DNA from 2 places in the Colwellia sp. SU-HH00943 genome. Region 1 is predicted to be linked to the other one. Evidence: predicted binding sites of a transcription regulator. Region 1 holds the regulator's gene; the other holds the start of a gene.
What was found. The regulator FliA, encoded in region 1, starts transcription of late flagellar genes. The targets are predictions, from matches to a motif close to CTAAAGNTNNNNNNNNNNNNGCCGATA.
Positions count from the first base shown of each region.

Region 2: a site for FliA is predicted at 8,733-8,759, ahead of AC27GZ_RS01460 (HAMP domain-containing methyl-accepting chemotaxis protein). Genes of this name have one in related genera too.

Region 1 is NZ_BAAJLW010000005.1:167,167-182,305, reverse strand. It holds gene AC27GZ_RS14800 (MlaA family lipoprotein) at 1-661, opposite strand, end outside; gene AC27GZ_RS14795 (DUF2802 domain-containing protein) at 836-1,297, opposite strand; gene AC27GZ_RS14790 (chemotaxis protein CheW) at 1,331-1,825, opposite strand; gene AC27GZ_RS14785 (chemotaxis protein CheW) at 1,881-2,660, opposite strand; gene AC27GZ_RS14780 (ParA family protein) at 2,661-3,440, opposite strand; gene AC27GZ_RS14775 (flagellar motor protein MotB) at 3,514-4,512, opposite strand; gene AC27GZ_RS14770 (flagellar motor protein) at 4,509-5,255, opposite strand; gene AC27GZ_RS14765 (protein-glutamate methylesterase/protein-glutamine glutaminase) at 5,248-6,390, opposite strand; gene AC27GZ_RS14760 (chemotaxis protein CheA) at 6,418-8,565, opposite strand; gene AC27GZ_RS14755 (protein phosphatase CheZ) at 8,578-9,321, opposite strand; gene cheY (chemotaxis response regulator CheY) at 9,411-9,794, opposite strand; gene AC27GZ_RS14745 (RNA polymerase sigma factor FliA) at 9,863-10,582, opposite strand; gene AC27GZ_RS14740 (MinD/ParA family ATP-binding protein) at 10,666-11,508, opposite strand; gene flhF (flagellar biosynthesis GTPase FlhF) at 11,594-13,132, opposite strand; gene flhA (flagellar biosynthesis protein FlhA) at 13,182-15,139, opposite strand, start outside.
Region 2 is NZ_BAAJLW010000001.1:343,047-358,185, forward strand. It holds gene rluA (bifunctional tRNA pseudouridine(32) synthase/23S rRNA pseudouridine(746) synthase RluA) at 1-237, shown strand, start outside; gene AC27GZ_RS01425 (DUF3530 family protein) at 304-1,248, shown strand; gene djlA (co-chaperone DjlA) at 1,274-2,092, opposite strand; gene AC27GZ_RS01435 (LPS-assembly protein LptD) at 2,189-4,516, shown strand; gene surA (peptidylprolyl isomerase SurA) at 4,550-5,851, shown strand; gene pdxA (4-hydroxythreonine-4-phosphate dehydrogenase PdxA) at 5,851-6,843, shown strand; gene rsmA (16S rRNA (adenine(1518)-N(6)/adenine(1519)-N(6))-dimethyltransferase RsmA) at 6,942-7,823, shown strand; gene AC27GZ_RS01455 (symmetrical bis(5'-nucleosyl)-tetraphosphatase) at 7,828-8,649, shown strand; gene AC27GZ_RS01460 (HAMP domain-containing methyl-accepting chemotaxis protein) at 8,902-10,920, shown strand; gene AC27GZ_RS01465 (cold-shock protein) at 11,381-11,587, shown strand; gene AC27GZ_RS01470 (L,D-transpeptidase family protein) at 11,686-12,582, opposite strand; gene AC27GZ_RS01475 (CYTH domain-containing protein) at 12,592-13,236, opposite strand; gene AC27GZ_RS01480 (sulfotransferase family 2 domain-containing protein) at 13,319-14,041, opposite strand; gene AC27GZ_RS01485 (TIGR04211 family SH3 domain-containing protein) at 14,355-14,984, shown strand; gene AC27GZ_RS01490 (glycosyltransferase) at 15,015-15,139, shown strand, end outside.

The DNA of each region.
Region 1 (15,139 bases):
CATTTTTGATAAATTCATAAGGATCTTCAGATTCAAGCACAAGTTGCTCTTGATCACGAATAGCAGCTCTTTTTTCTAACGCAAGTACACTTAAACGGGCAATATTTGGCCAAAAATCAATGACGGCAAGTGGCCAATACAAACCATCAATATAATCCCCTACTTCTTCTCTAACAGAGCTTGGTCCAAGCCCTGGTATCACAATATATGGGCCATCACCCACACCATAACTACCTAACACTTCACCAAATTCTTCTTGTTCACCTGACCAATCAAAATCACTGGCAGGATCATAAAAACCAAATAAACCTATGGTTGAATTCAAGACGAAACGACCCGTTCCTTTAGCAGCGGCAGTAAATTTAAGCTGTAACAAATTATTGATAACACTGGATGGTTCATTTAAGTTAAGCGCCATATTATAAAGGCCTGTACGTAAAAATGGCGGCGTATAAGTAGTGTAAAGTTCAGAGGCAGGTTTAGCGACGTACTTATCTGCGTAATCCCATGTAAAAGTCCAAAAAGGACGGTTAATCGCTTCCAGTGGATCTCGAGGGTCACTAACACCTTCATCAGTCGTAGGAGTTGAAGAGCAACCACTTAACACAACAAACGAGATGAGTATAAAAAAACGAGAAATAAGAGATACTGAAAAGTTCACAGGCCTAAGTCCTTGCCATAAGCGATAAATAAAAACTTGATTTGATAGTGAAAACTAAGCAGCGCAGTTTAACATATAATTAACTTAACCTGAAATTGGTTTCTGAGATTATTAAGCTACTTAAAGCGAAATAAAATGAATCTATTAACGCTCTAGCTTATCAGTTTTACTTAACTAACTTTTTCGTTGATAAACAGACAATAACATTTCAGCTTCAGCATAAGGCAATTCACACTCACTAACAATTTCATCAAGGTTAGCGCCTTTTTTGGCTAACTTAATGGCACGGGCATAGAACTTATCTTCACCTTGTGCAACCTGTAATTGTTCTATTGTAGTTTGCTGCTCTGTCAGTTGAGATTGGAGGGTTTTAATTCTATGCTCCAGCTGTTTAGAAACTTGAGCATTTTCTAGCGCTGTTTCCTCATGTTTAGCTAAAGCATTATGTGTTTCATGCATTAATTGTTCATTGGCAGATTGAAGGCGAGCAAGCAATAATTCAGTTGCCTGAGATTGAGTTTCTACGACGGCAACTTTCATTTTATATCGAGTTGATAAAAGCCAAATAAGTATACAACATAGTAAACTTAACACTAACGCAAGCACAGCAATAACAGGTACAGCCAAAATAGACATAGAAATTAGTAACTCAATGGTTATGCTATAGGTTTAGAATTGCTTCAATTCATCCCATTCGTCGTCAGATAATAACTTATCTAAATCGACTAAAATCAGTAATTCACCATCGCGGTTAGAAACACCTTGAATAAATTGTGCACTTTCTTCATTACCTACGTTCGGTGCATCATCAATTTCAGAAGCTTTTAAGTACACAACTTCAGCGACACTATCAACTAATATGCCAATGACTTGTTTTTCTGATTCAATAACCACAACGCGAGTATTATCTGTAACATCACATGGCTCTAGACCAAAGCGAGAGCGAGTATCAATAACAGTTACCACATTACCACGTAAATTAATAATACCTAAAACATAAAGTGGCGCTCCAGGCACAGGTGCAATTTCACTATATCTCAAGACTTCTTGAACTTGCATAACGTTAATGCCGTATACTTCATTTTCTAACTTAAATGTTACCCATTGAAGCACTTCATCATTTGCATCTATCTTCTCACTAGTACTGCGTCTTTCTTCAGACATACCACTTGCCTCTTATATTTAATTTTATCAATTAATTGTTTATCTAATCATAGTATTAATCAAGTTGATTAATTCCGCTACCTTCATTGAGTAATACTGTTAATGCATTTACATCCAATAAGGCACACATTTTATCTTTTACTAAGCCGGCCAACCAAGGTCGCTTGGTTGAATTGTCTAACCATTTCACTTCATCTTGTTTTAAGACTACCGTATCAACTAAGTTTTCTGCCATCAAGCCCCAGCCACTATCACTTAGCATGATAATATATTGATAGTTTAGCGAATTTTTTAAAGTATCGTTACATTTTTCAGGCATTACCCACATTGCAGTATCAACTACATTGATTTTATCTTCACGATAAAGCATAACACCTTTGAACCAGTCTGGTTTCCCCATTAAAGGGGTTGTTTTAGACACTTTATGAATACCACCAAGTTCAATTAACGGTACAGCAATAATTAACCCAGCCACATCAAAAAAAAGTGCTTGAAAATCACCTTGCCGATAACTTTTAGGTGTTTTAGCAATAAAATCATCGCCGCTACTTTTTTGTGTAATTAAGGCTGTTTCTTCTTGGTTAAGATCCTCTGTAATAGGCTCTACAATATTAGGAGTAGTAACCTCTCGTTTAACTTCTACTTCTGATGGCGCAATATCAAGTTCTGCATTTACATTTTGTAGTAACGCTTCTAGGCGGCTGTTTTCAACCACTTCAGTTTTTTTATTAGGTAAGCTAATCGCTTCTTTTTCTTGCTCAGCACTTTCCTCTGTCAGTAACTCTGACAGATAACTTTTCATAACTTTGTTGCTTGCAGCCAGTGATTTTGCCATTTATCTGCTACTTCTATTGGGTAATTTCATTAAATAATCTAATAAACTTTTATAAGCAAAAACGCCTCGCGAGTTTGAAGCAAAGTGCGAAGGCACTTTTTGAGCAATACTCGCATTCCTAAAATTAGTATCGATGGGAATAACACCTGGCCATACCCTCTCTTTATAGGCATCTTGTAATTGCTGATATGCTGAAAGTGACGCTTTTGTTCGTTTATCAAACATAGTAGGAACTATAGTATATTCGAAAGGCTCTTCTTGCTCACCTTGCATTATATCCATAGTTTTAATCATTCTGTCCAAGCCTTTTAACGCTAAAAACTCAGTTTGAACTGGTACAATAATTCGGTTAGAAGCTGCTAAGGCATTCACCATCAACACACCTAACACCGGAGGACAATCCATTAAGGCGTAATCATAATTCTCAGCAAGTTTTTGCATGGCTTTTTTTAATACTAGCCCCATACCGCCCTTAGCGCCTAGCGAACGATCAAGCGTTGCAAGCCCCATGGTTGCTGGCAAAATATCAATATTTTCATATTTTGTCGGACACAAGCTTTGTAATATTTGCTCTTTTGATGAAACCTGTACAAACAGATCATAAACACTGAGCTCTAAATCTTCAGACTCAATGCCAAAATAATAACTCAAAGAAGCATGAGGGTCGGTATCAACCAGCAGCACTTTTTTGCCACATTCAGCTAACAAGCCCGCTAAAGCAATAGTTGTGGTTGTTTTACCAACACCACCTTTTTGATTTGCTACCGTCCAAACTTCCAAGACACATTCCTATTATTTAAAATAAAACTAACTCGTTGCTTTATAATATTATATAGGCAAGATATTAATTTTGTTAATTATTTTCATTATCGTCAACAGCGCTATTCCCTTGTTCTGATGATTCAGCTTCATTACGTGTTGTTATCCGAATACCACCATTAGGTAAACGAATAATTTTAACTTCACCATTTTGCTCATCTGTACCTGCTACTTCTGTTATCTTTTCAACATCTTTTACGCTGATCGTAGGTGCGTTAAGTAAGTTAGATTTTTCTAAACCATATTTAGAAATAGCAACTACTACCTTTCTATTTTTAGCTCGGCCACTAGCGGTAGCGTTATCGGCACTAGGATAATATTCGCCATATCCTTCTATCGCCATTCTAGCAGGGTTCATCCCTTGCTCTTCCAATATTCGAAGTATTGATGTTGCTCTATAAACAGACAACTCCCAATTAGAGGAAAAAATTTCAGTATTAATCGCCTGATTATCAGTATAGCCTCTGACACGTACAAAGTTAGTGACATCACCAAGAACATCGTAAATAACTGCTAAGATATCATTTGCGGCCTTGGTTGCAGAAGAAGAGCCGCTGGGAAATAATAAACCGCTATTTAATTCTATTTCTAGCCAATCACCATCTATTTGCAATTGTGCGTAGCCTGACTCAACTAATTCATACAATGCGGTATGAAGCTCATCTTCTAAAGACGTTAAATTAGTACCTACTTGCGAATCTGAAATATTTGATAAGGTTTTCTCACCTTCCAAGGGTTGGGGTCCTGCAACCTCTAAAATACCATTACCATAAAGCTTTTTATTTGTTTTGCTAGAATTTACGTTTAGGATATCGTCACCATGACCGCGATTTTTCGGCAATTCATCATTGGCTTGAAAAACACGACCTACTGATTCAGTAATGGTTTCAAAAGGTTCTTCATTCACCATTGCCATAGCATAAAGCACAACAAATAAAGCAAAAAGCAAAGTCATATAGTCAGCATATGAAATAAGCCAACGATGGACATTATCTTGCTCTACTTGATGGCGCTCTTTGCGGTATCGATTCATTGTGTGAGCCTAAAAGCAGATAACTTATTTTCAATGGCGTGTGGGTTTTCTCCTTGAGCAATTGAATTTAAGCCTTCAGAAATCATTTCACGATACATGGTTTGTTGATGAATAATGGCTCTAATTTTATTCGCTACCGGAATATATATTAGGTTAGCAAAACCAACACCATAAATTGTGGCAATAAAGGCAGTGGCAATTCCTTGCCCAAGTAGTGATGGCTCAGTAAGGTTATTCATTGCATGAATCAATCCAAGCACAGCACCTAAAATACCAATGGTCGGACTATAGCCTCCCATTGATTCAAAAATACTCGCTGAACGTAAGTTGTGTTCTCGGAAAATATCAAGATCTAGCTCTAGAGAAACCCTTAAGTTCTCAACTTCAACACCATCAACTAATAAGTTCAGGCCCTTTTGAGTAAAAGGCTCTTCTTCATCTAAAGCAATATCTTCTAATACTAGATAGCCCGACTCACGCGCCTTTTCAGCCCATGAAACGATATTATCAATTCCTTGGTCGATATCATAATTTGGCGGTGAGAACACCCATTTTAATAAAGATAAAGCATGAAAGAATTGAACACTTGAAGACTGCAACATAACAGCTCCAATCGTGCCACCAAAGACAATAACAAAGGCAGGTAACTCAAATAAGCTAGCAACTGAGCCGCCATCTAAAATAAACCCTAAATAGATAGCTAGTATTGCAACAAATAAGCCTGCAATACTCAGCTTATCCATGTTGAACTTCCTTTAAAATAGCCGTAGCAATATCTTCTAGTGGTAATGATAACTGAGAAATACCCGCTGCATGCACTGCCTGAGGCATACCGTAAACGACACTAGTTTGCTCATCTTGAGCCCAAATTGTTGCACCTTTTGTTTTTAACATTCGTGATCCCTCTCTACCATCAGCACCCATACCGGTTAAGATAACACCTAGAACAGAGCCACTATAAATTTTTGCTGCCGAGCCAAAACTTACATCAACACTAGGTTTAAAGGTTATTTTTGCTGAATTATCATCAATTATTTTGATTTTAGCTGCATTTTCTGTACCACTAATAATCATTTGACGACCACCAGGCGCTAAATAAGCACAACCAGGTTTTAGCACATCACCATCATTTGCTTCCTTAACGTTAATTTTGCACAACGTGTTCAAACGATTTGCAAATGCTTGCGTAAAGGTAGCAGGCATATGTTGAATCATAATAATAGGCAAAGGAAAATTTGCAGGAAATTGAGTTAAAATTTTCTGTAGTGCAACAGGCCCTCCAGTTGAGGTGCCAATCGCCAATAATTTATAACTTTTACCCGAAGCTTTTTTAAAACTAGCTTGCTGTTTATTGTCACTAGACTCTTTAACTGTCTTTGACAGAGAAGCTTGAGATTTACGTGTAGTAAGGGGAGTTTGCGCTGTTGAAGCTCTTGTGCTTGAAATTCGACTTGTTGACAAGCTACTTTTGCTAAACGTGCGCTTTCTAGCAAGTTGAACAACACGTTGACGCAACAAGCTACCAGCTTCATCACTATTTTGTGCAATTTCACTAAACTTTTTAGGTAAAAAGTCTAAAGCACCTGCTTCGAGAGCTTCTATAGTTGAAGTAGCACCTTGGTGGGTTAAAGAAGAAAACATTAAAATTGCGGTAGGTGATTGAGCCATGATTTTTTTTACCGCTGCAATACCATTTAATACTGGCATTTCAATATCCATGGTAACCACGTCAGGCTTTAAGGAAAGCACTTTTTCTATAGCTTCTTGCCCATTTACTGCTACATCAATCACTTCTAGCTGTGGATCTTTATTTAAAATATCCGTGACTCGTCGTCTAAAAAAACTTGAATCATCAACAACAAGCACCTTATAGGCCATTTATATCCTCTACTTAATCAATTTCAGCTATGAGCGCAATTTTTTATTTATCGGTGATTTTTTTGCATAAAATTTTAATAAATTCGCAATATCTAAAATCAGCGCGATACCACCATCACTGGTAATAGTTGCACCAGCCATACCAGGCGTACCGTGTAAGAGCCGATCGAGTGGTTTGATAACTACTTCTTCTTGGCCAATTAATCGATCAACTACAAAGGCTATTTGTTGATTTCCTAACTGGACAATGACCACGTGTCCTTTGTCACGAGGTTTATCTTCATAATCTCTTACCAACCACTGATCTAAATAAAATAATGGTATCGCTTTTTCACGAACAATAATCGTTAGCTGACCATCAACGCTATTAGTATTGGTTAAATCAAGATGGAAAATTTCATTTACTGAAGCAAGCGGTAATGCAAAGGTTTGCTCTCCTACTACTACCATAAGTGTAGGTAAAATTGCGAGAGTTAACGGCACTTTAATTTCTAATACCGTACCTATACCCATTTCAGAGTCGATATTAACAGTACCATTTAGTTGGGTGATTTTAGTTTTCACCACATCCATACCAACACCACGGCCTGACACTTCAGATATTTCAGTTTTAGTAGAAAAACCTGGCGCAAAGATTAGGCTAAAGGCTTCTTTATCAGGCATTTTTGCCGCAGCATCAGCATCAAGAACACCACGTTCTATGGCAATATTCTTAAGCTTTTCTGCATCCATACCCGCGCCATCATCTTTAATGGTTAACAGGATATGGTCACCCTCTTGTGAAGCAGATAGTATAACTGTACCTTGACGCGGTTTTCCCATTGCTTCACGTTTATCAGGCTCTTCAACACCATGGTCAACTGAGTTACGCACTAAATGCACAAGTGGATCAGCCAACGCTTCTACAAGGTTTTTATCTAAATCGGTATCTTCACCTTCCAGTACTAATTTAATATCTTTGTTTAAACTACGCGCTAAATCACGTACTACACGAGGAAATCGACCAAAAACTTTCTTAATAGGTTGCATGCGAGTTTTCATCACAGCACCTTGTAAATCGGTAGTTACCGCATCTAAATTAGAAACAGCCTTATTTAAATCTTCATCATCAGAAGTAAGCCCTAAGCTAGTTAATCGATTTCGAACTAATACTAACTCCCCAACCATATTCATGATTTTATCAAGGCGTTTAGTATCAACCCTTACCGTGGTTTCACCTTGTGGCGTTGAAGGTTGAGCCGCTTTTGCTGATGCTTTAGCTGGCTTACTAGCTGCTTTAGCTGCGGGTTTTGCTTTTGCAGCGGGAGCTTTAGCAGGTGTAGGTTTAGCTTTAGGCGTTGACGCTACTGGTGTTTCAGGTTCAGCAGGCGTTGTATCTGCTGCTTTTGGTGCTTGACCCTTACCATGTAATTCATCTAACAGACTTTCAAATTCATCATCATTAATTTCATCTGAAGCAGTATTTAATGCTGGGGAAGCATTTCCTGTGTCTGAAGAAAAAGCTCCTTGCCCATGAAGTTCATCAAGTAAAGATTCAAATTCATCATCTGATATTTCATCACTATTTGTTGATTCTTCAACTTGTGGGGTTTCAGTAGTAATTGGCGTTTCAACAGCACTTGGAGTGCCGCTACCGTGTAGCTCATCAAGCAAACGTTCAAACTCATCTTCACTCATTTCATCAGTTGAGCTAGACTCTTCATTAACTGGTTCTTCAACTTGCACTTCAGGTTCAGGAGCCGGTTCAGCAGTTAATTGCTCTGGTAAGTCTTCAATTTCCTCACCTTGCGGAACACTCAAACGATGAAGTTCAGCTAAAAGCTCAGGCTCTGCTGCCACTAATGGCTCTCTATTTTGCACTAAGGCAAACATGTCATTAACGGTATCAAGCGCAGATAAAATAGTATCCATCAACTCAGCTGTTACAGAGCGTTGACCATTTCGAAGTAAATCAAATATATTTTCAGCAAAATGACACACGTCAACCAATTCAGTTAACGAAAGAAAGCCTGCACCACCTTTTACTGTGTGAAAACCACGAAAAATTGCATTAAGTAAATCAGCATTATCAACATCATTTTCAAGTTCAACTAATTGCTCTGAAAGCAATTCAAGTATCTCACCCGCTTCAACTAAAAAGTCTTGTAGAATTTCTTCATCTGCTTCAAAAGACATCCGTAACTCCTATTAAAAACCTAGACTTGATAAAAGATCGTCTACATCGTCCTGATCTTCAACAACATCATCTCTACTTTCTGAATTAACAATTGGCCCTTCAACAAGGTTGTCGCCCATCTTAGGTGTTGATTCTGCTTTTGCTTGTTCCGCAGAAATACCAAAGGCTGTTAACATATTGATAAGGCTGTCTTCTACTTCACGTACTAAGTCGATTACCTTACGAATAACTTGCCCTGTTAAGTCTTGAAAGTCCTGTGCCATCAAAACATCAGTCATTAAACTATGTATATGGGCTGTTTCTTTACCCGTTGTGACCAACAGTGTATCAATATCACCGCATAGACTCTTAAATTCTTTTAAGTCTATTTCATTATTCATCAGTTTAGTCCAAGCGGGGTTAACTGCACGAACTTGATCAGCAATATTATCAACAACAGGGAAAATAGACTCAACCGCATCCATCGTTTTGTTTGCGGCTTCTTCAGTACGAGTAATGACATAATTTAATCGTTCTTTAGCATCAGGGATATCTGCCGTCGCTAAATCATTTAAACGGGAATCTAACTGGAAGTTAGTTAATGAGTCATGAAGTTGACGCGTTAACTTACCTATTTCAGCAAACAACTCAGAATTGATTGGGTTTTGAATTTCAGCAATCAACGCATCAGCTTTTTCTTGCTGATCCGTTTCTAAATACTCAACCAAAGATTTAGCCTGCTCCAAAGAAACACGGCCTACCATTGCGATACTCATGCAAAGTCCTTACTATTAAACCAAAGCATTACTAGATTTATCGGGCAATTTACCTATAGCTTTAAAATATTGCCTAATAAAAGCAGAAACTAAGCTAAGCGCTCAAAAATTTTGTCTAATTTTGTTTTAAGCGTTGCTGCTGTAAATGGTTTAACAATATAGCCATTAACACCTGCTTGAGCAGCCATAACAATTTGCTCTTTTTTCGCTTCAGCTGTTATCAATAATACAGGAATGTGCGATAAACTCGCATCAGCACGAATGGCTTTTAATAAGTCAATACCTTGCATGCCAGGCATATTCCAATCGGTTACAACAAAATCAAAGTCACCACCTTGAAGCATCGGTAAAGCTGTACTGCCGTCATCCGCTTCTTGAATATTGGTGAAGCCTAAATCCCGTAACAAATTTTTCACTATACGTCTCATGGTTGAAAAGTCATCAACAACAAGCACTTTCATATTTTTATCCAAGGCACCCTCCAGCGAAACATCTGATTTTCTATTTTATAAATTAATTACTAAGTTACTACTTATTCTACTCAACTTTGCCAAGATTGCATACGTGATTTTAACCTATGCATTGCTTGACTGTGAATTTGGCTCACTCTTGACTCACTCACGTCTAAAACTTGACCAATTTCACGTAAATTTAATTCTTCATCATAGTACAAAGACAGTACTAAAGCTTCTCGCTCGGGTAAAGAGGAAACACACTCACTAAGCCCTTTTTTAAAAGCACTATGCTCAATGTCTTGATAAGGATCATCGCCATGGCAAGATTCATCAAAATTAATAGCATCTTCACTAACACCAAGGTCATCGATACCAAGTATTTTTCCTGTACTAACCTCACTTAATATATGATGGTATTCATTTAATGAAATATCAAGTTTTTCAGCAACTTCTATATCAGTAACATCTCGGCCTAATTCTGCTTCAAGAACTTTAATGGCTTCACTGACCATACGGCTGTTTTTATGTACTGATCGAGGCGTCCAATCACCTCGGCGTATTTCATCAAGCATAGCACCGCGAATACGAATACCAGCAAAAGTTTCAAAGCTTGCCCCTTTGGCGTTATCAAAATTATTTGCAGCTTCGAATAAGCCAATCATGCCAGATTGAATAAGGTCATCAACAAGGACACTAGCGGGTAGACGTGCTAATAAATGGTAGGCAATACGTTTGACTAATACGGTATGCTGTTCTAACAACACCGTTTTATCTATTTGATTGTTGTAAGCGCTCGCTTTTACCACGTTATATCATTCTCGCTCAAACTATACTGTTTATTGAATCAATTTATTATTGTTTACCCTTACTAAGGGTGGTGAATTAATTACTAATAATCAAGTAATTGTTCAATAAAAAACTCTAAATGACCGGAGGCTTGTTTAGGAATAGGCCAACTTATCACTTTAGTGGCTAGTCCCTTAAAAGCTTTGGCTGCAGGTGAATCTGGAAAGGCTTCAACTATGGCCTGTTGTTTTCGTACAGATTTTCTAATATTTTCATCAAAAGGCACGACAGCGACTAACTCGAGTGCTACATCTAAAAACCTATCGGTCACTTTTGTTAATTTAGCAAAAAGCTGCTGTCCTTCTTTAGGACTACGAACCATATTAGCGACCACTTTAAATTTAAAAACGCCATGGTCTCTGCTCAATAGTTTCATTAATGCATAGCAGTCAGTTATTGATGTAGGCTCATCACAAACCACTAACATCACATCTTGAGATGCTCGAGTAAAACTTAATACCATGTCTGAAATACCCGCAGCCGTATCTACAATAAGTACATCAAACTGGGTTTGCATTTCACTAAAAGCGCGAATTAAGCCCGCGTGCTCTGATGGTGTTAAATCAACCATAGATTGCGAGCCTGATGTGGCAGGAATAATTTTTATGTTGCTAGGGCCAGTAATAATAATATCATCAAGTTCACACTCGCCTGATAATACATGAGAAAGGTTTTGTTTAACTCTTAACCCCAACATAACGTCAACATTAGCTAAACCTAAGTCAGCATCAAGTACTAACACTCGTTTGCCCTGTTGACCCAGTGCTATTGCAGTATTAAGGGAAACATTCGTTTTACCAACGCCACCTTTACCACCCGAAACTGCGATTACTTTAACTTTTTTTAAGTCCTTCATTTTTCTTAAGCCGCTCGCTTGATCTGCCATTAACACTACTTCTTTGATAATTCTTATTATATTACTTCTTTACAGCCATGAAGAAAACTACAATTATTAAAGTACTATGACTTTATTACATAGCGACGGCTGGTGCTACCGGCATTGACCGTGCGCTTGTATAAAGATTGCTCTTTACTGACTTTGCTGCCATTTTGTCCGCAAGCGTAACTAATTTCTCAGCATTTGCAACTTTAATATCTTCAGGAACTCGCTGACCATCTGTAAGGTACCCTATTGGTAAGCCATTTTGAATTGAAGTTGTAATTATTTCGCCAATACTGATACTTTCATCAAGTTTAGTATAAATACACCCCGATAACGGCACTTTTTTAAAGCGCTCAACATTTTCTTGCATAACTTGTTGTTGAGTATTAGCAGCAAGCACTAAGTAATTACGAATTCGAATACGTGCATTAGACACTAAGTTGGCTAAATTTTCAGCTAAACGCATATCTCTTTGGCCCATACCTGCAGTATCAATTAGTACTAATTTCTTTTGCGCAAATTGTTGAAGTAATGAATCAAGCGCTTGTGCATCTTTAGCAAGTTTAACCTGACAACCAATTATCTTCCCGTAAGTTGCTAATTGTTCAAAGCCTGCAATTCTAAAGGTATCAGTTGAAATAAGTGCGACTTGATCATGACCATGAACTTGCGCAAACCGGGCAGCTAATTTAGCGATAGTTGTAGTTTTACCAACACCTGTTGGACCAACCAAAGCAATCACGCCGCCTCGCTGAATAATATCGTTTTGTGTCGTATTAATTTGTTCACTGATCAATTTAGTGGCCGCTTGCCATGCTTGCTCTTCATGATGTCCCGCTGGTACATAACCGGCAATTTGATCGGCAATTTGTTCATTTAATCCCAGTGATAATAAACGGGAAACAAGTACAGCTCTGTGTGGATCTTTTTGCGCCATATCTTGCCACATTAGGCCAGACACTTGATGCTCTAACAATTGTCTAATAGACGCCATTTCTTGTTGCATTTTATCAAAATCTTGCTGACTAACACTCGCTTGCTGCGTTAAAGGTTGAGCATTTTGCTGCTCACTTAATTGTTTAGCCATTTGTTGTGCTTCAACTGAAGTATGCCCTTGTGGCTCACCAGTTGATTGCGCTGCTACCTCATAAGGCGCAGGAATAGTGCCGTCTGGGCTTGAATGACGTAAGCGCTCAGTGAAACTACGTAACTGCTGCTCAATATTCTCATCACTTTCACTGCTACCAGTAACCGTGCTTTGATTTTGCTCATGTGTTTGAGATTGTTGAGTTTGGGGCTGCTGGGCTGGAGGTTGTTGTACTTGGCGCCCAAGTAATGCAGATAAGCTATCCATAGGGATCTTAGGCTCAATACGCCCTTCTTCCTGTTGGCTTGGCGGTGCACTAATACTTACCACATCATTACTTATTTCAGGATTATCGTCAGCAACAACTTGATGCTCAGGTTTTGCGTCGGGAACTGATTGGCTGTAATCAACTGCAGCCATCAATTCAATCCCTTCGGGGATTTTTTTATTTGACATAATAACCGCATCTGCACCTAATTCTTCTTTAATTTGTGCTAATGCGCTACGCATATCTTTGGCAACAAAACGTCTAATTTTCACGATCAACCTCTCATTTAGTAACTTCTGTGCTCGTTACTCAAGCTATTATTTACTGCCCAATGGCACTAACAATTTTAATTTGTTTATCATCTGGAATTTCTTGGTAAGAAATTACGCGTAAGCTAGGTATTGTGTATTTAACAAATTTCGCTAGTACGGTTCGTAAAATTCCTGACGTTAATAATATAGGTGCCTCACCCGCCATCTCCTGCTGCTGAGCTCCTTCTGTAAGTGATTTTTGCAAACGCTCTGCTAAACCAGGCTCTATCCCTGCGCCATCATCACCTGCCATTTGCATTGACTGGTGCAACATTTGTTCCAACTCAGGTGCCAAGGTTATGACAGGTACTTCCGAGGCCGCGCCTACTAAGTCTTGAATAATAAATTTACGTAGCGTGATTCGTACTGCGGCGGTTAAAACTTCAGCATCTTGACTCTTAGGCCCATATTCAACCAATGTTTGCACAATAGAGCGCATATCGCGTACCGCAACCCCTTCATTCATTAAACTTTGTAATACTTTAACCACTGTGCCTAACGTTAATATCTCAGGAATAAGACCTTCAACTAATTTAGGGTAAGATTTAGCTAGCATATCAAGCAGGTTCTGCACTTCCTCATGACCAAGCAGTTGAGAAGCATTATTTGTCAGAATTTGACTTAAGTGTGTAGCTAATACCGTTGCAGAATCAACCACAGTGTAGCCTAGTGTTTGTGCTTGCTCACGTTGGTTTTGATTGATCCAAACTGCATCTAGACCAAACGCTGGATCTTTTGTCACTACACCGTCAAGCTTACCGAATACTTGCCCAGGGTTGATGGCTAATTCTTGATCATGCCTAATTTCCGCACTACCAATAGTGACGCCCATTAGCGATATTTGATAGGTATTAGGATCTAAATCTAAGTTATCTCTAATGTGAACTGCCGGCACTAAAAAACCAAACTCTTGTGATAGTTTTTTACGTACCCCTTTAATTCTACTCAGTAACTCGCCGCCTTGAGCTTTATCTACTAAAGGAATTAGTCGATAGCCAATTTCTAAACCTATGACATCTACATGGTTAACATCGTCCCAATCAAGCTCTTTAACCTCTTCTTCTTTTTGTTTGGTTTGAGCTTGTTCTTCTTGAGCAACTTTTTCTAGTTCTACCGCTTTACTTGCTTTACGCTTAGTGCCCCAATAAGCACTAGCAGCAATAACAGTAGCAAAAAATAAGAAAATAAAATGAGGCATGCCAGGCACAATACCCATGACAAACATAACGCCTGCTGCAATATAAAGTGATTTCTCTTGCCCAAGCTGGCTACTAACTTGCTCGCCCATATCTTGAGAGGTATTTTGTCTAGTCACTACAATTGCTGTAGCAACAGATAATAGTAAACCAGGTACTTGCGCCACTAAACCGTCACCTATGGTTAGTAGCGTATAAATTTCAACAGCATTGTCAAAGGTTAAATCATGCTGCACCATACCGATAACTAAGCCACCAATAATATTGATGAACAGAATTAAAATACCAGCAATAGCATCCCCTTTAACAAACTTACTGGCACCATCCATTGAACCATAGAAATCAGCTTCACTGGTCACTTCAACACGACGTTCTCGTGCTTGCTCTTGATTGATAAAACCCGCATTTAAATCTGCATCGATTGCCATTTGTTTACCCGGCATTGCATCAAGGGTAAAACGGGCGGTAACTTCAGCGATACGACCAGCACCTTTAGTAACCACAACAAAATTGATAATAATTAAGATTAAAAAGACCACTAAACCAACAGCATAATTACCACCAATAACAACCGAGCCGAAAGCTTCAATCACTTTACCAGCGGCGGCGGTTCCCTCATGCCCTTCCAGTAATACAACACGAGTACTCGCCACATTGAGTGCTAATCGTAATATGGTTGCAATAAGAATAACGGATGGAAATGAGCCAAACTCAAGCGGTTTTAATGTATAGACAGTTATTAGTAATACGACAAGCGAAAGTGCAATATTAA
Region 2 (15,139 bases), on a different contig from region 1:
TTAAACGAAAACGAAGAAAGTACCTTAGTGGAATTAAAACCAGTAACAGGTCGTTCTCATCAATTACGCGTACATATGCTTGCCTTAGGGCATCCTATTTTAGGGGATAGATTATATGCGCATCCGCAAGCCCTCGCCGCTAGTTCACGCTTGCAATTACACGCAAGAAACTTAAGTTTTGCACACCCAGTTACCGGAGAATTACTCTGTTTTGTAGCGCCTTGCCCGTTTGATTAACATTATCTGGCTTATGGCCGATAAAAATATTACTCTCTAGAAATATTTTGAACTAAAGGAAATACTGTGTCGGCATTTTCTACACTCATGACAACAACTAAATTCATGATGGTGGCTTTAGTCCTTTTCTGTTTCTCAACTTTGGCCATGGCCGAGCAAAGTGCAAATAACAGTGAAGATACCAAAGCTGAAAAAGCGGAAAAAACAAAAAAAACCGCCAGCAGCGATCAACGAAAAGTGCCTTTACCGATAGAAGTAGATAAACAATATCAACAAGATATTAAGCATTACTTACCTCCCAGCAAAGTAAAACCTATATTAGTAGGTACGCAAGAATACACTACCATTATTCATGAAAATACCGCACCAAATAATAAAGGCGTAGCCATACTCATACCTGACTGGCATCAAGGTGCGGTAAACCCAAAAGCAATTAACTTTCTGAGCACTGCCTTACCAAAACAAGGCTGGACGACTATTAGTATTCACCCTGATGCTAAACCTGAAAATTTTCCCTCATCTGCGTTAAAAGTAAGCATTCAACAAGAAGAAAATAATGCAACGCTTGAGGCTTATAAAAACACATTTGCTCCCCTGCTCAATGCTCTCGTGAGTAAAGCAAAAGAATATCCTGGTATTGTAATGATGGTTGCCAAAGGGAATCATGGCGCACTATTAATTGAAGTGTTAAATTCAGATGAAAGTATTTCACCGCCCAACGCCATTGTATTGCTAAGTAGTTATGCGCTGACGGGCAACAAATTACTTGATGAACGCAATGCTGAATTTGCCAAAGCTTTAGCGAATAGTGAGCCTCCCGTTTTAGACTTATACTTAAAACGTGATAACAATATAGTCTTAAATAAAGCGCCTCAGCGAGCAGCTATCGCAAAACAAGAAATGAAAGTGTATTACCGCCAGCGACAGCTCAACAATACCGCCCTGGGTTTCTATCCAGAGCAAGCATTACTGAGTCAAATAAACGGTTGGTTAAAATCAATAGGTTGGTAAGCGGTTCTTTAACCATCAGAACCCATTACTGTTTTGAGATTAAATCATACGCCGCTTGAATATCTTGGGTTTTCTCTTTTGCCGCTTCCATCATGGCAGGCGGTAGCCCTTTAGCGATAAGTTTGTCAGGATGATGTTGTGACATCAGTTTACGATACGCCTTTTTAATTTCAGCTTTCGAGCTATCCTTGTTTACCCCGAGTATTTTATATGCATTATCAAGTTGGTTTCCATGATTAGCATTAGAGCCATTTGATTGTCGATAACCACCACCTGCTTGTTGCTGATGAAAAGCGGCGCCAGCAATAATCATTTCTAGTAGGTTATCAAGCTGACGTGCTGAATAACCTAAAAATTTTGCGATTGTGTGTAATACTTCTCGTTCTTGACTATCTAAATCGCCATCAGAAAAGGCAACTTGAATTTGAATTTCCAAAAACATTAAAAGCAAATCTTGACGATTTCCACAAATACGTTTGAATTTTCTCAGGCGCTCTTTTAACGGGAAGCCTGCCATTTTGCCTTCACGAAAGGCATCTTGTGCTTGTTGACGTAACTCACTATTTAAACCAAGCTTGTCCATGTAGGCACTAGCAAAAGCAATCTCATGATTAGTCACCTGTCCTTTAGCTTTGGCCACATGGCCCATAACAGAAAAAGTGGTGTAGAAAAATGCAGCTTGTCGTGAAACATCATCTTCTTCGCCCTGCGTTAATCCATCAAAATCAAAGCCTCGACCACGATCAAACATATGTCCTAGCCAAGCACCTAACAAAGCACCAAATAAATTTTTACTCAGCATAAAGCCGAACAAAAATCCTAAAACTTTTCCCCAAATGCGCATACTTATGTTTTTACCTTACAATTAATAGCGAGCTCGTTATAATTGCTATATCATATACGCTTCATCATGCATATTTAAGATAACATTTAAAAATTAATGCTTTTTTCCCGACAATTTTTTTCTTTTCCCAGCTTTATAACTTTTTCAACTAGTTTGTTATGTCATGCTGTTTTTGCCGAGCAAACCCAAAAAGATGATAATCCGCTTGCTTTTCAGTGTCCTTTACCAACGTATGTGCCTATTGTAAAAAATGCGCCTAAAATCACTGATGATAGCATTCATATAATTTCGAAATACTCCAGCATAGAAAAAGATCAAATCGCTAAGTTTCATGGCGAAGTAACTTTAGTTGATAAAAACCAAACTGTACTTGCCAATAACTTGTCATTTGACCGCTTAAAAATGACCTTTGATGCACAAGGCGATATTCATTATCAAAATAAAGCCATAGATGTTTACGCCAGTGAATTAAGTGCAAGTAAAGCAGATAGAAGTACTACTATGCTAGATAGTGCTTACCAACTGTATGGTAACCCTGGCCGAGGTAGCGCTGAAGAGCTCACTTTAAGCTCAGAAGAAGGGCTTAGCTTACTTGCTTCTACGTTCACCACTTGTCCAGGAGAAGAACCTGACTGGCAAATAAAAGCCTCTGAAATAACCATTTCAGCAGACGGTAGTGAAGGTGAAGCCTATCATGCCCAAGTGAGATTATTTGATGTGCCTGTCTTTTATCTCCCTTATTTTACTTTTCCTGTATCCAAACAGCGTAAGACAGGTTTTTTATACCCTAAAATCAGTAGCTCAACTAACTCTGGTGCTGAGCTTGAAGTACCTTTTTATTGGAATATTGCTCCAGAATTGGACGCAACTATCACACCCCACTACATGTCTAAACGTGGTACCCAATTAAAAACGGAATTTAGGTACTTAGCGGATCAGCAAAATGGCAGCGTGCACCTTGAATATTTGCATAAAGATAGAGAAATAAAGTCCAACGATGACGCCCGTTACCTAGCAAGAATTCAACATGTAGGTACATTTTCTGATAACTTCAGGGCTTATGTTGATTACACCACTATGAGTGATGATAACTATTTAGTTGATATTGGCTCAAAGCAGTATAACTCTAATGATGCCTATTTATATCAAATGGCTGAATTAGCCTACTTTGGTGAAAATTGGCAAACCGTGATGAAACTGCAAGATTTTGAAGTATTAGGTAATCATGAAGCAAGTTATAAAACACTACCTCATATAGAAGCATCAACCCAACAACCACTTGATGCATTAGTGCACTCTAGCTTACCAGGTCAATTTGAACTCTACTCAGAAATAACCAGCTTTCAACCTGAGTTAAATGATCAAGTGAATGCAAACCGCTATCATGTAGAAGCAGGTTTAACCTTCCCTATGACCGCGCCGGCTTGGTTTTTTAATTCTGAATTCAAATTAATGCATACCTATTATCAGCAAAGTAACATTCAACTTGGCAGTGAACTAGAAGAAAGCGTCAACCGTACATTACCAAAAGCGCGTTTTCATGGCGGTATTAATTTTGACCGTGATACGACATTATTCGGTGCTAAATACAGACATACCTTAGAACCACAGATACAATATCTTTATATTCCAGAAAAAGATCAAACCAACATTGGCTTATACGATACCACCAATTTACAAGATGACTACAACGGCTTATTTAGAGATAAAATTTACAGTGGTTTAGATAGAATAGCAGGCGCCAACCAATATACTTGGGGTCTTACTAGTCGATTATTAGATGAGTCAAACCTCGAAATAGTACGTATTAGCTTAGGTAGAATTCAATACCTAGATGATAACAACACTTATGATGAGTTTATTGATTCCGATTTTACCACTGAAGACAATGGGCAGAAATCTTCACTCGCCGCTGATTTATTTTACCGTTTAAATCACCAATGGCAAATTAGTGGTGACATTCAATATAACACTATTGACAATTTCACCAATAAAGGACAAGTTGCACTAAATTATCAAATTGATAAATATAACTCAGTTCAATTGAACCATCGTTATACTCGTAATGTCTCAGGTAATAGCTTAGAACAAGCTTCATTATTAGCGAACTTCGCTATTAATAAAGATTGGGCTTTTGTTGGTCGTGTTACGGAAGATTTAAAAAATAGTCGCAATTTAGAAAGCTACGCGGGTTTTCAATATGAAAGCTGTTGTTGGGCTTTACGTATTGCCTATCATAGACATATCAACTCAAATTTAAGCGATGATGGCATGTTCAATGAGAACCGCGATGAATTTAATAGTGGTTTTGTGCTACAGTTCATCATCAAAGGGCTCGATGGCAAGCAAGACGCTATTGGCACACAAGAAATGTTTAACTCAAGTATATTTGGCTATAAACGCCCATATTACTTACAGAATTAACACATAATATTAGTATTAGAAGATAAGTATTAAATGAAAAATATAGCCAAAACAATTACATTAGCCAGTACATTACTCATTAATTCATTAATGTCAGCTACTGCCGAAGAAAAGCAACTCGATAGAGTATCCGCTATTGTTAATAGCTCCGTTGTACTTGAATCTGAGGTGAAAGACTTATTAGCCACTATAAAATTACAAGCACAAAGAAATGATCAAGCTTTACCATCAGACAAAGCATTACGCACGCAAGTAATGGATAAGCTCATCAATGACAGCCTTGTGCTGCAAATTGGCGAACGTATGGGTATACAGGTCAGTGATGCCCAATTAGATCAAACCATCGCAAATATGGCACAAGAAAACAAAATGACTTTGTCACAGTTTCGTCAAGCAATTGTCAATGATGGTACCGATTATGAGAAATACCGTGAAAATGTTCGCACTGAATTAATTTCTGGAGAAGTAAGCCGTAACTCAGTTAGAAATAGAATTTATATTTCTCCACAAGAAGTTGCCAACTTACTCGATTTAATGAAAGCTCAAACTAACAATGATGTTGAGTATCACCTTGGTCACATTTTAATTGAATTTCCTTCTGATGCGAGTCAAGAGGAAATGACTGCAGCCAAAGAACGTGCTGACAAAGTAATTGAGTTACTCAATTCAGGCTCTGACTTTACTAAAATTGCCATCGCATCATCTGGTGGTGCTAATGCGCTACAAGGGGGTGACTTAGGTTGGAAAAACATCAACGAAATGCCAACGTTATTCTCTGAATTAATTGATGGTAAAGAAAAAGACACCGTTGTAGGCCCTATTCGTACAGGTTTAGGCTTTAGTATTGTGAAAGTGCTTGATATTCGAGGCAGACAAATTGTTGAAGTTGAAGAAGTACACGCGAGCCATATCCTCATTAAACCTTCAATCATTTTAAGTGAAGCAAAAGCAGAAGAACAATTACAAGGCTATTTAGACAAAATCAATGCGGGTGAAGCTACTTTTGAGGAGTTGGCGAAAGAGCACTCTGAAGGCCCAACTTCTGTACGAGGTGGAGATTTAGGTTGGGCAGATCCAACAAGTTATGACCCTGCCTTTAAGGATGCACTGGCATCATTAGAAAAAGGTGAATACCATAAACCATTTCGCTCATCATTTGGCTGGCACATCGCTCAGTTACATGATAGACGCATGGTTGATGCCACATCACAAATCAACCAAAATCGTGCCTATCAAATATTATATAACCGTAAATTTGGTGTAGAAAGTGCTCGTTGGATCAAAGAAACAAGAGATGAAGCCTACATTGAAGTATTTGAACAGGATGGCAAGTAATGACCAAGCGTATAGCTATTACCCCGGGTGAGCCTGCAGGTATTGGCCCTGATCTCGTCATTGCTATTGCTCAACAGGATTGGCCCGTACAAGTAGTCGTTGTTGCTTCAAAAGCCTTGATTAAGCAAAGAGCAAAGCAGCTAAACATGCCTGTAACCTTAATTGACTTTGATGAAACTATTGAGGCAATACCACAGCAAGCTGGCAGCTTAACTATTTTAGATGTACCGCTTGGTAAGCTTTGCGTTGCCGGTGAGTTAGATACTAATAATGGTGCTTATGTTGTAGATACTCTGCAAGTAGCTAGCGAAAAAAACATGTCAGGCGAATTTGATGCCGTGGTAACAGGGCCTGTTCATAAAGGCTTAATCAATAAAGCCGGTGTGCCATTTAGCGGGCATACAGAATACTTCGCTCACCAAGCTAATTGCTCTGATGTTGTTATGATGCTTGCTACTGAAGGATTACGTGTTGCTTTAGTTACTACACATATCCCGCTTGCTTATGTATCTAAAGCGATCACTTATGAACGCTTACAAAAAGTAACTCGCATACTCCATCAAGATTTACAAACCAAATTTGGTATTGATTCACCTAAAATATATGCCTGTGGGATTAACCCTCATGCAGGTGAAGACGGCCATTTAGGTCGCGAAGAAATTGATACCATGATTCCGGCTTTCAATGAATTAAGAGAAGAAGGAATGGATATCATTGGGCCATTACCTGCCGATACAATTTTTCAAGAAAAATACCTAGCAGATGCTGATGCCATTTTAACTATGTATCACGATCAGGGTTTACCCGTTTTAAAATATAAAGGCTTTGGTGCTTCAGTCAATATTACCTTAGGGTTACCCTTTATCCGTACCTCTGTTGATCACGGTACAGCACTAGAGCTTGCCGGAACGGGCCAAGCCGACTCAGGTAGTATGATGGAAGCGATGAAAACCGCTATTGATCTTGCAAACAGTAGTAAACCACGAGGATAAGCTGTGGTATGTGTTTTTGCTGAAGACCTTGTTCTCTTAGCAATCACTATATGTAATCGAAAAACATACCCGTTAAATCAATTTTTAAATGAGATATTATGAATAGCAAAGTCCACTTAGGCCATCAGGCTAAAAAACGATTTGGCCAAAACTTTTTACATAATGATGCCATTATCAGTGACATAGTGGATGCTATTAACCCTGAGCCTGGTGAAAACTTAGTGGAAATAGGTCCTGGTCTTGGTGCATTAACTGAGCCTGTCGTAGAACGCGCAGGAAAACTTTCTGTGGTTGAATTAGATAGAGATTTAGCGCATAGACTACGTCATCACCCTTTTTTAGCTCCACATTTAACTATTCATGAAATTGACGCACTAAATTTTGATTTCTCTGAGTTAGCACAAGAAAAACCACTGCGTATTTTTGGTAATTTACCCTATAACATTTCAACGCCGCTCATTTTTCATTTGCTCACGTTTAAAGATAAAGTCCAAGATATGCACTTTATGTTACAGAAAGAAGTTGTTGAGCGTATGGCTGCAGGGCCAGATTGTAAGGCTTATGGAAGACTGTCGATCATGTCACAATACCAATGCCAAGTTATTCCGGTGATGGAGATTGGCCCAGAAGCGTTTAAACCTGCACCAAAAGTTGATTCTGCCATTGTGCGTTTAATTCCACATAAAGAAATTAAAAATCCCGTTAAAGATATCAATGCGCTAAATACTGTGTGTTTAACCGCATTTAATCAACGTCGTAAAACTATTCGTAACACCTTTAAAAAACTAATGAGTGTAGAACAACTTGAATCTTTGAACATTGATGCCACGCTTCGACCTGAAAATTTATCCATAGATGACTATATAAAACTTGCCAATTTTATTACCGACAACGTAGTCAGTTTAGAAGCAAACGATGATAAACAATTATCGAGAAAAGCCTTAAGAGCCGCACAGCAAAAATTGAAAGCCAAAGGTTAAGTGCATGGCAACGTATTTAGTCGGTGATATCCAGGGATGCTATCAGGAGCTAAAAGCACTACTATCTCAAGTAAATTTTAACCCAAAAAACGACAAGTTATATGTTGCTGGCGATCTAGTTGCCCGAGGACCAGACTCTCTTAGTACCTTAAGGTTTATCAAGTCATTAGGTAATTCAGCAAAGGTAGTTTTAGGTAATCACGATCTCCACTTACTTGCTGTGTATCACGGTCTTAAAAAAGCGAAAAAACAAGACAAGCTATCAGAACTACTGATTGCACCAGATCTTGATGAATTAATGCACTGGTTAATTCAACAACCATTAATTCAGCAAATCAATAATGAAGACGCCTATATGAGCCACGCGGGAATATCACCGCAGTGGAGTTTATCTGAAGCATTAACGCAAGCAAAAGATGCTCAAACAAAACTTACTTCACCTAAAGCTAAATACTGGCTACAGTCAATGTACGGTGAGCAGCCTAATAACTGGCAGCAAGCCAATAGCCCCGAAGAAAAGTTCAGATATACCATTAATGCATATACGCGTATGCGCTATTGTGATGAAAATAAGCACTTAGAATTCGAGCAAAAATTTTCACCTGACTCATTAACTTCATCTAAAGCGGAACTAAAACTATACCCATGGTATGAACTATCAAATGTTATTAACACTACTACTTGGGTATTTGGCCACTGGGCGGCATTAATGGGCAAGAGCTCACACCAAAATGTTTATGCCCTTGATACAGGTTGCGTTTGGGGTAATCATTTGACGCTGTTACGCTGGCATGACAAAAACATTTTTACTGAATCAGCACATTGAATGCTTTATTTGTACTCAATCTATAAATATTTATGGGTGAAAAACTTATTCATCTTGATATACTCAAGCAGTCTAAAACAAAATTAAACATATTGAGCCCATAGCCGATATGTTTAAGGTAGCTTTAAATGGATAAAAAGCTTAAGCAAAAAAAATAGATTTAAACTAAAATAATAGAATAACAACCTCCTCCCAACGGGTATTATTCAACGATAATTAATGCATATGCTTTTAAACTAACCGGTGGTATTTATGAATTTAACTGTAGCGATGAGAATAATTGGTGGTTTCACCATCATCTTAATTCTACTTGTTTTAACTAGTGTCATTTCTTGGGTTAACCTCAACACTATTAGCGACTCAACCCAACAACAAAACCAATTAGCTATTCCTACGTTAAAAGGAAGTAACCAGTTAAGCCTTGAATTAAACCAAATGGCCAGCTCTACTTTAAAGGGCTTTTATGATACCGAACTAGAAACGTTAGCAAAAAACCTACAATCTTTTCAAAGTATCAATGCAAAATTTAACCCTGAATTTAAGCAGCTCAAAACTCTAGTTCAAAATGAAAATGCGCTGATTACCAACCTCAATAAAGTGACTAAAATTTACACGACTTTTGAGCGAGATGCACAATCAGTATTTGACAATAGAAAGGTGTCAATTGAGCAAAATAATGCCCTAACAGAAAAAGTAAGCGGCCTAGAAGAAAAAGCGGATGATGCCGTGACCTTGTTACTTGATTTAGCTGATCACGACTTAGCTGATACTAAACTTCAACGTGCTATTAGTTTAAGTGAGCAATTAGAAAATCAATTTAACAGCATTGTTTCCTCTTCTTTTGAATACCGAGATTCTTTAGTTGAAAGTACTGCTGAACTCATCGAAAGTGAAATATCTTTCAGCCTTGAAGGCGCACAAGGCTCAGTCAATGATATTATCGCTGAGCTGACTATGAATAGACTTGATGATACCGCGCAAGATTTATCTAGTGCATTTGCCGACATCGAAGAGTTATTATCTTCAACTGGCGGTATTATTTATCACAAACGCTCACAGTTATCAGCTAATCAACAAGCTAAAAACATGTTAGCGTCAGTAGAAGAGAACACCGCTCAAGTTAACACCATTTTAAATAAACAGGTGGAATTAGCGAATCAAACCACCACAGAAGCTACTAAGTTAGTTAAAAGCTCTGTATCTAGTGGTAATACACAAACAGCGGTTATTATGGTTATTTCAATTATCATCGCTATTATTATCACGCGTTTTACTTTAATCAGCATTACTCGCCCGTTATCGCGTGTAAATGACATGCTTAATATTGTTTCTTCTGGCGATTTATCACATAAATTAGATGAAAGTGGTCAAGATGAATTTGCGCTACTTGCTAAAAACTGTAATGTATTAATTGATAGTTTACGTAACTTAATTGAAGGGATTGTTAACCGATCTTCACAACTAGCCGCAGCTGCAGAAGAAACATCCGCTGTAACTGCAGAAAGTACAACGGCTATAGAAGAGCAGCGTAACCAAGTTGAACAAGCAGCTTCTGCAACGACAGAAATGAGTAGTACTTCACAAAGCGTATTATCAAGTGCTAATGATGCACTTGGTGAAATTAAACACGCTGATGATGAAGCTGAGCGTGTAAAAGTTATTTCAGGCCGAAATAGAGATACCATTGAACAACTTGCTGGTGAGGTAGAATCCGCATCACAAGTTATCAATCAATTACAACAAGATAGCGCATCAATTGGCGGTATTTTAGATGTTATTCGTGGCATTGCTGAGCAAACCAATTTACTCGCCTTAAATGCAGCTATTGAAGCAGCACGTGCTGGTGAGCAAGGTCGTGGTTTTGCCGTAGTTGCTGATGAAGTAAGAACCTTAGCTAGCAGAACACAAGAGTCGACTTCAGAAATTCAAACCATGATTGAAGCCTTACAACTAGGAGCGGGTAAAGCCGTGACTGTGATGGATGCTGGTAAGCTCAAAGCCGCTGATTGTGTGACTCAATCAGAAGAAGCGGATAAAGCACTAGAAACGATAACTCATGCAGTACATGAAGCCTTCGACCGTAGCTCTCAAATTGCTAGTGCGGCAGAAGAGCAAAGTGTTGTTGCGCATGAAATCAGTGAAAACTTAGAATCAATTGTAGCCATTGCTGAGCAAACAACAGCAGGCTCACAACAAACCGCAGCTTCAAGCAGTGAAGTGGCTAAGCTTTCTGAAGAGCTACAACAATCGGTTCAAGAGTTTAAGCTTTAGGATACCCTTCATTATTTAATTCATAATAATATTGAAAATAATAAGCCGCTGTTATTAATATAACAGCGGTTTTTTTATGTTTGCTAACAACATCTTCATAGCCTCTAGCGTATTGTCATAGCTATCATCATTAGCCAAATATTCTCTCATAAAACAATAGATGAAATAATGTCACTACTAGTCACAATGTGAATTATAAAGTGTGTTCATGCTAGTTACTCGCAAGTAAAACTGGGGAATTTATTGAGCCAAAGCTTGACATAAACTAAGGCGGCTTTATAATTCCACGCGCTTAAAGTTCGTTTTATATTTTTGTACACCATTACGCTGTTAATATCTCTTCTGGAACTAACACGTCCTGTTTTATAAGTAATAGCAACACTTTTTAGCAAAATTCGCTTTTCGATTAATAAGCTATAAATCAAAAGCGCATCATTACTCATAAATTTAGGAAATAAATATGTCTACTACTACAGGTACAGTTAAATGGTTTAACGAAGCAAAAGGCTTCGGTTTCATCGAACAAGAAAATGGCCCTGACGTTTTCGCTCACTTCAACGCAATTGTTGGTGACGGTTTCAGAACATTAGCTGAAGGTCAAAAAGTTGAGTTCACAGTAACTGACGGTCAAAAAGGCCCACAAGCTGAGAACATTGTTGCACTTTAATTAGCAACAATTTAATAATCGCTTGCGATTATTAAACCAGATATAAAAAACCAGTTACATTGTAACTGGTTTTTTTGTCTCTTTGAAAAGCCTAATACTTACTTGCCAAGTTCCACGACCATGCCATTTGGTTTGTCAAATACCGGCTGTAATTTCTGCCAAAAATCATCATTAGTACCAATAAAGTTTTTCACGGCTTTACTCAACTTAAGCGGTTGTGGGACAGAGTCAATAGATAACGGCGCATGTACTTCAATCAATTGCCTTTGCCCTGATTCATAAGACATCTTAATAGGTTGATCAATAATTCTTACCTTAGTATTTAAAGGCACATTGTCATACATCCACTTAATGTCTTCATCAAACATTCGAATACAACCTGAGCTTGCTCTCATGCCGATACCTATACGTTTATTTGTGCCATGGATTAAATATTCGCTAGCCCCTAATCTTAACGCATACTTTCCAAACGGGTTATCAGGCCCAGGGGGGAACTCTACAGCCATTTCTTTACCATGTTCAGCAAAATAACGTTCACGCATGGCTTGAGTAGGACGCCAAACAGGATCTTTCCTTTTATCACTGATATAACTGGTGGCTATCGGTGTAGGTAATCCCTCTTTCCCTATACCGACAGGGAAAACATGGACAACATTTTCTCCCGGAGGGAAATAATATAAACGCAGCTCGGGTAAATTAACCACAATTCCCTCACGTTTTATAAAAGGTAAAAGCATTGCGCTTGGAATTGTTATTTCTTGACCTAACTCAGGCAAAAAAGGATCTACCTCAGGGTTAGCTGACATAAGGGCTAAAAAACCAACATTATACTGCTCGGCAATTTTTTGAAAATAATCTCCCTTAACAACTTTGTGCTTTTGCACTTCACCAATAAATCGACCATTATTGTCTGGAAGTTGATAAGGTATGGCTTGTATCTGCTTAATACACAGTCCGATTAGCAGTGCACTAGTGATGAAAATTTTTTTCAACATACGTCTATTCTATTTACTTAATGTATCTTGGTATAAAGCATAGCCGCGTGCAGCTTTACTTTGATTACCTGGCGTTAAACTAAATAGCTGTTTTAATTCTTCAGCTAGAGTAAACAAGGCATTTTTGTCGCCTTGCACTAATTCGATTTCTAACTCTTTGATAGGGATTAATTTCGAACTATTTTCTGTACTGATTGTGCCACCATCTAATGCGAGCTCAATAACACTGTCATCATAGTTTATAAGCCACGCTTGACGGATAAAGTTAGTATTAAAAATAATTTGAAGGCTTTGCTCTAAAATATTGAGGTGAAGTTTTTCTGGCCAGATATGCTCTGGAAACAAACTTAAATCTAGCTTATTATTTTCAAGCGCTACATTATATTCTGGACGTTGGTGCAAACCGTCCACCACAATGCCCGCTGTTTTGATGGTTTGCTCAAACTTGCCTTCCTGCGAGCGAATTCTCAAACCCATATCCATTTTTCTAAGCTCAAGTTCGGCATTATCAAAGTAATCATTGACCAACAACTTTTCTTTAAATTCAAAGCTAACTTGTTGACTTGAAAGCATTTCAGTAATTTTAGCTGCCACCATGTTGTTATCAACATCTGTCTCAGATAACAAATACTTAAGTTCTATTTCAACTGTCATTCACTCTACCAATATTTTTTAATGCTTATTAACACACTACCCAAAAGTAGTTCATGGACTCATCACTAAAGAAAACATAAATTTAGCTAGGTAAAAAGTCCTCTTTCTCATACTTAAAGTACTGAAAGTCTTTTTCGTAGATTCTTTCAATAACATCTTTAGATTCTTGACAATAATAGCTTTTCCAAGACTTACGAGCAGACTTATTTCTATGCTCAACTTTTAAAGGGGGTAACTTTAGCTCAGCCATTAAGCGCTCTAACTCTTCATTGTAATTCTCATAACGGCCAATAAAGTCCATATCAATATGCTCAACCCAACAATATTGAGGGTTACACATACTCATCCCTTGAGAGTTATACATGCCGATATCATCCATATTCCCTTCAACAGATTGCCAAAAAGCAAGAAAAGAAGGTTTGTCCTGCATTTTTTTAGTCAAATAAACATACAAGGATACGGCTCTATCGTATGGGTTACGGCAAAAACAAAACTTAAATGATTTCTTATCAAACTCGGCTGTTACATGTTGATTTTGTACTAGCTGGTGATAATCCATATGATCAAAGGTCACAAGACCACGCTGAGAAAAGCGCTTTTTAATTTGATCTAATACTTTAACTTTAATACAGCCATATGTTCTAAGCATATTATAAAGGCTGGTGCCGGCATTCTTGGGAATCCAAATAAATACAGCTTCAGGCCTATTCCGGCTACGAAGATAATGGATGAGTTTATCTAAACGGGTTGAGTGATAGAGGTACTTAATTTGCTTCTCAACAGATTTATTATTTTTTAATCTCATGTAATTACCACTTAATAATTTTAATGATGTCAATTTGTTAGGAAAGCAAAAGATATTCACACTCTTGACAACTTTGCTGGCCGTCATTTTAGTATAAAAGTACTATGCCTATCTATATTTAAATAGCGTAACCGATAAAAACTAGAAAGATAAATAATACAAAGGTTAAATCAGAACAATTAGGAAAGTAGTTAAACAAAGGTAAAGGGAATTTCATGCCGTCTTTGATAGACTATAAATCTAAACTTGCTATCAAAGCAGCAAACACATAATATCATCATTTCAATGATTTATTTTATCTAGTGGTTATTTCATGAATGCTCTAAATATCTTTTCCAAACAAGTACCATTACGGTTATTTCAGCAAAGCATCCTAGGTGTTTTTATCATGTTAACTGCCGTTTTTTCTGCTCAAGCACAAGAAAGTCAGCAAGGTTATATATCGGATGACCTGTTTATTTATATGCATGCTGGACCTGGCACTAATTATCGCATATTAGGTACAATTAACGCTGGCGCTGAAATAAAAATCACAGGTAAATCATCCAACGATTATAGTGAAATTATCGACGACGGTAATCGTATTACTTGGATAGAGTCAAAATATATAACCACTCAACCTGGACTACGTTTTGTGGTTGCTGAACTTAACTCACAATTAGCAAGCAGCAATGATTATAGAGCGCAACTTGATGGCGAAGTAAATGAACTAAAAAGTACTGTAGAGCTTCTCAACCAAGATAAAACCAAGTTGCAAGCCAATTTAAAAAAAGTACAGCAACAACTTACGCAAACTCAAACTAAAGTAAAAGACCAAGACACCAACATAAAAAAACAATGGTTTTTCAATGGTGCTATTGTGTTAGGTGTAGGTTTACTTTTAGGGCTTATCTTACCTAAATTCTTCGCTCGTCGTCGTAGTTCAATGGATAACTGGGGTTAACAGCTTCTTTTAGGCTAATATCAATTTCTCATGAAAATACTTGTCATACCAAATCGTGGCCGTTCATATAATGCAGTTCGTCCTGAAGCTCAATGCTATATTGAATTAGCTAAGTTAGGACATGAAGTAACTGTTATGTCGAGTGCCACTAATGC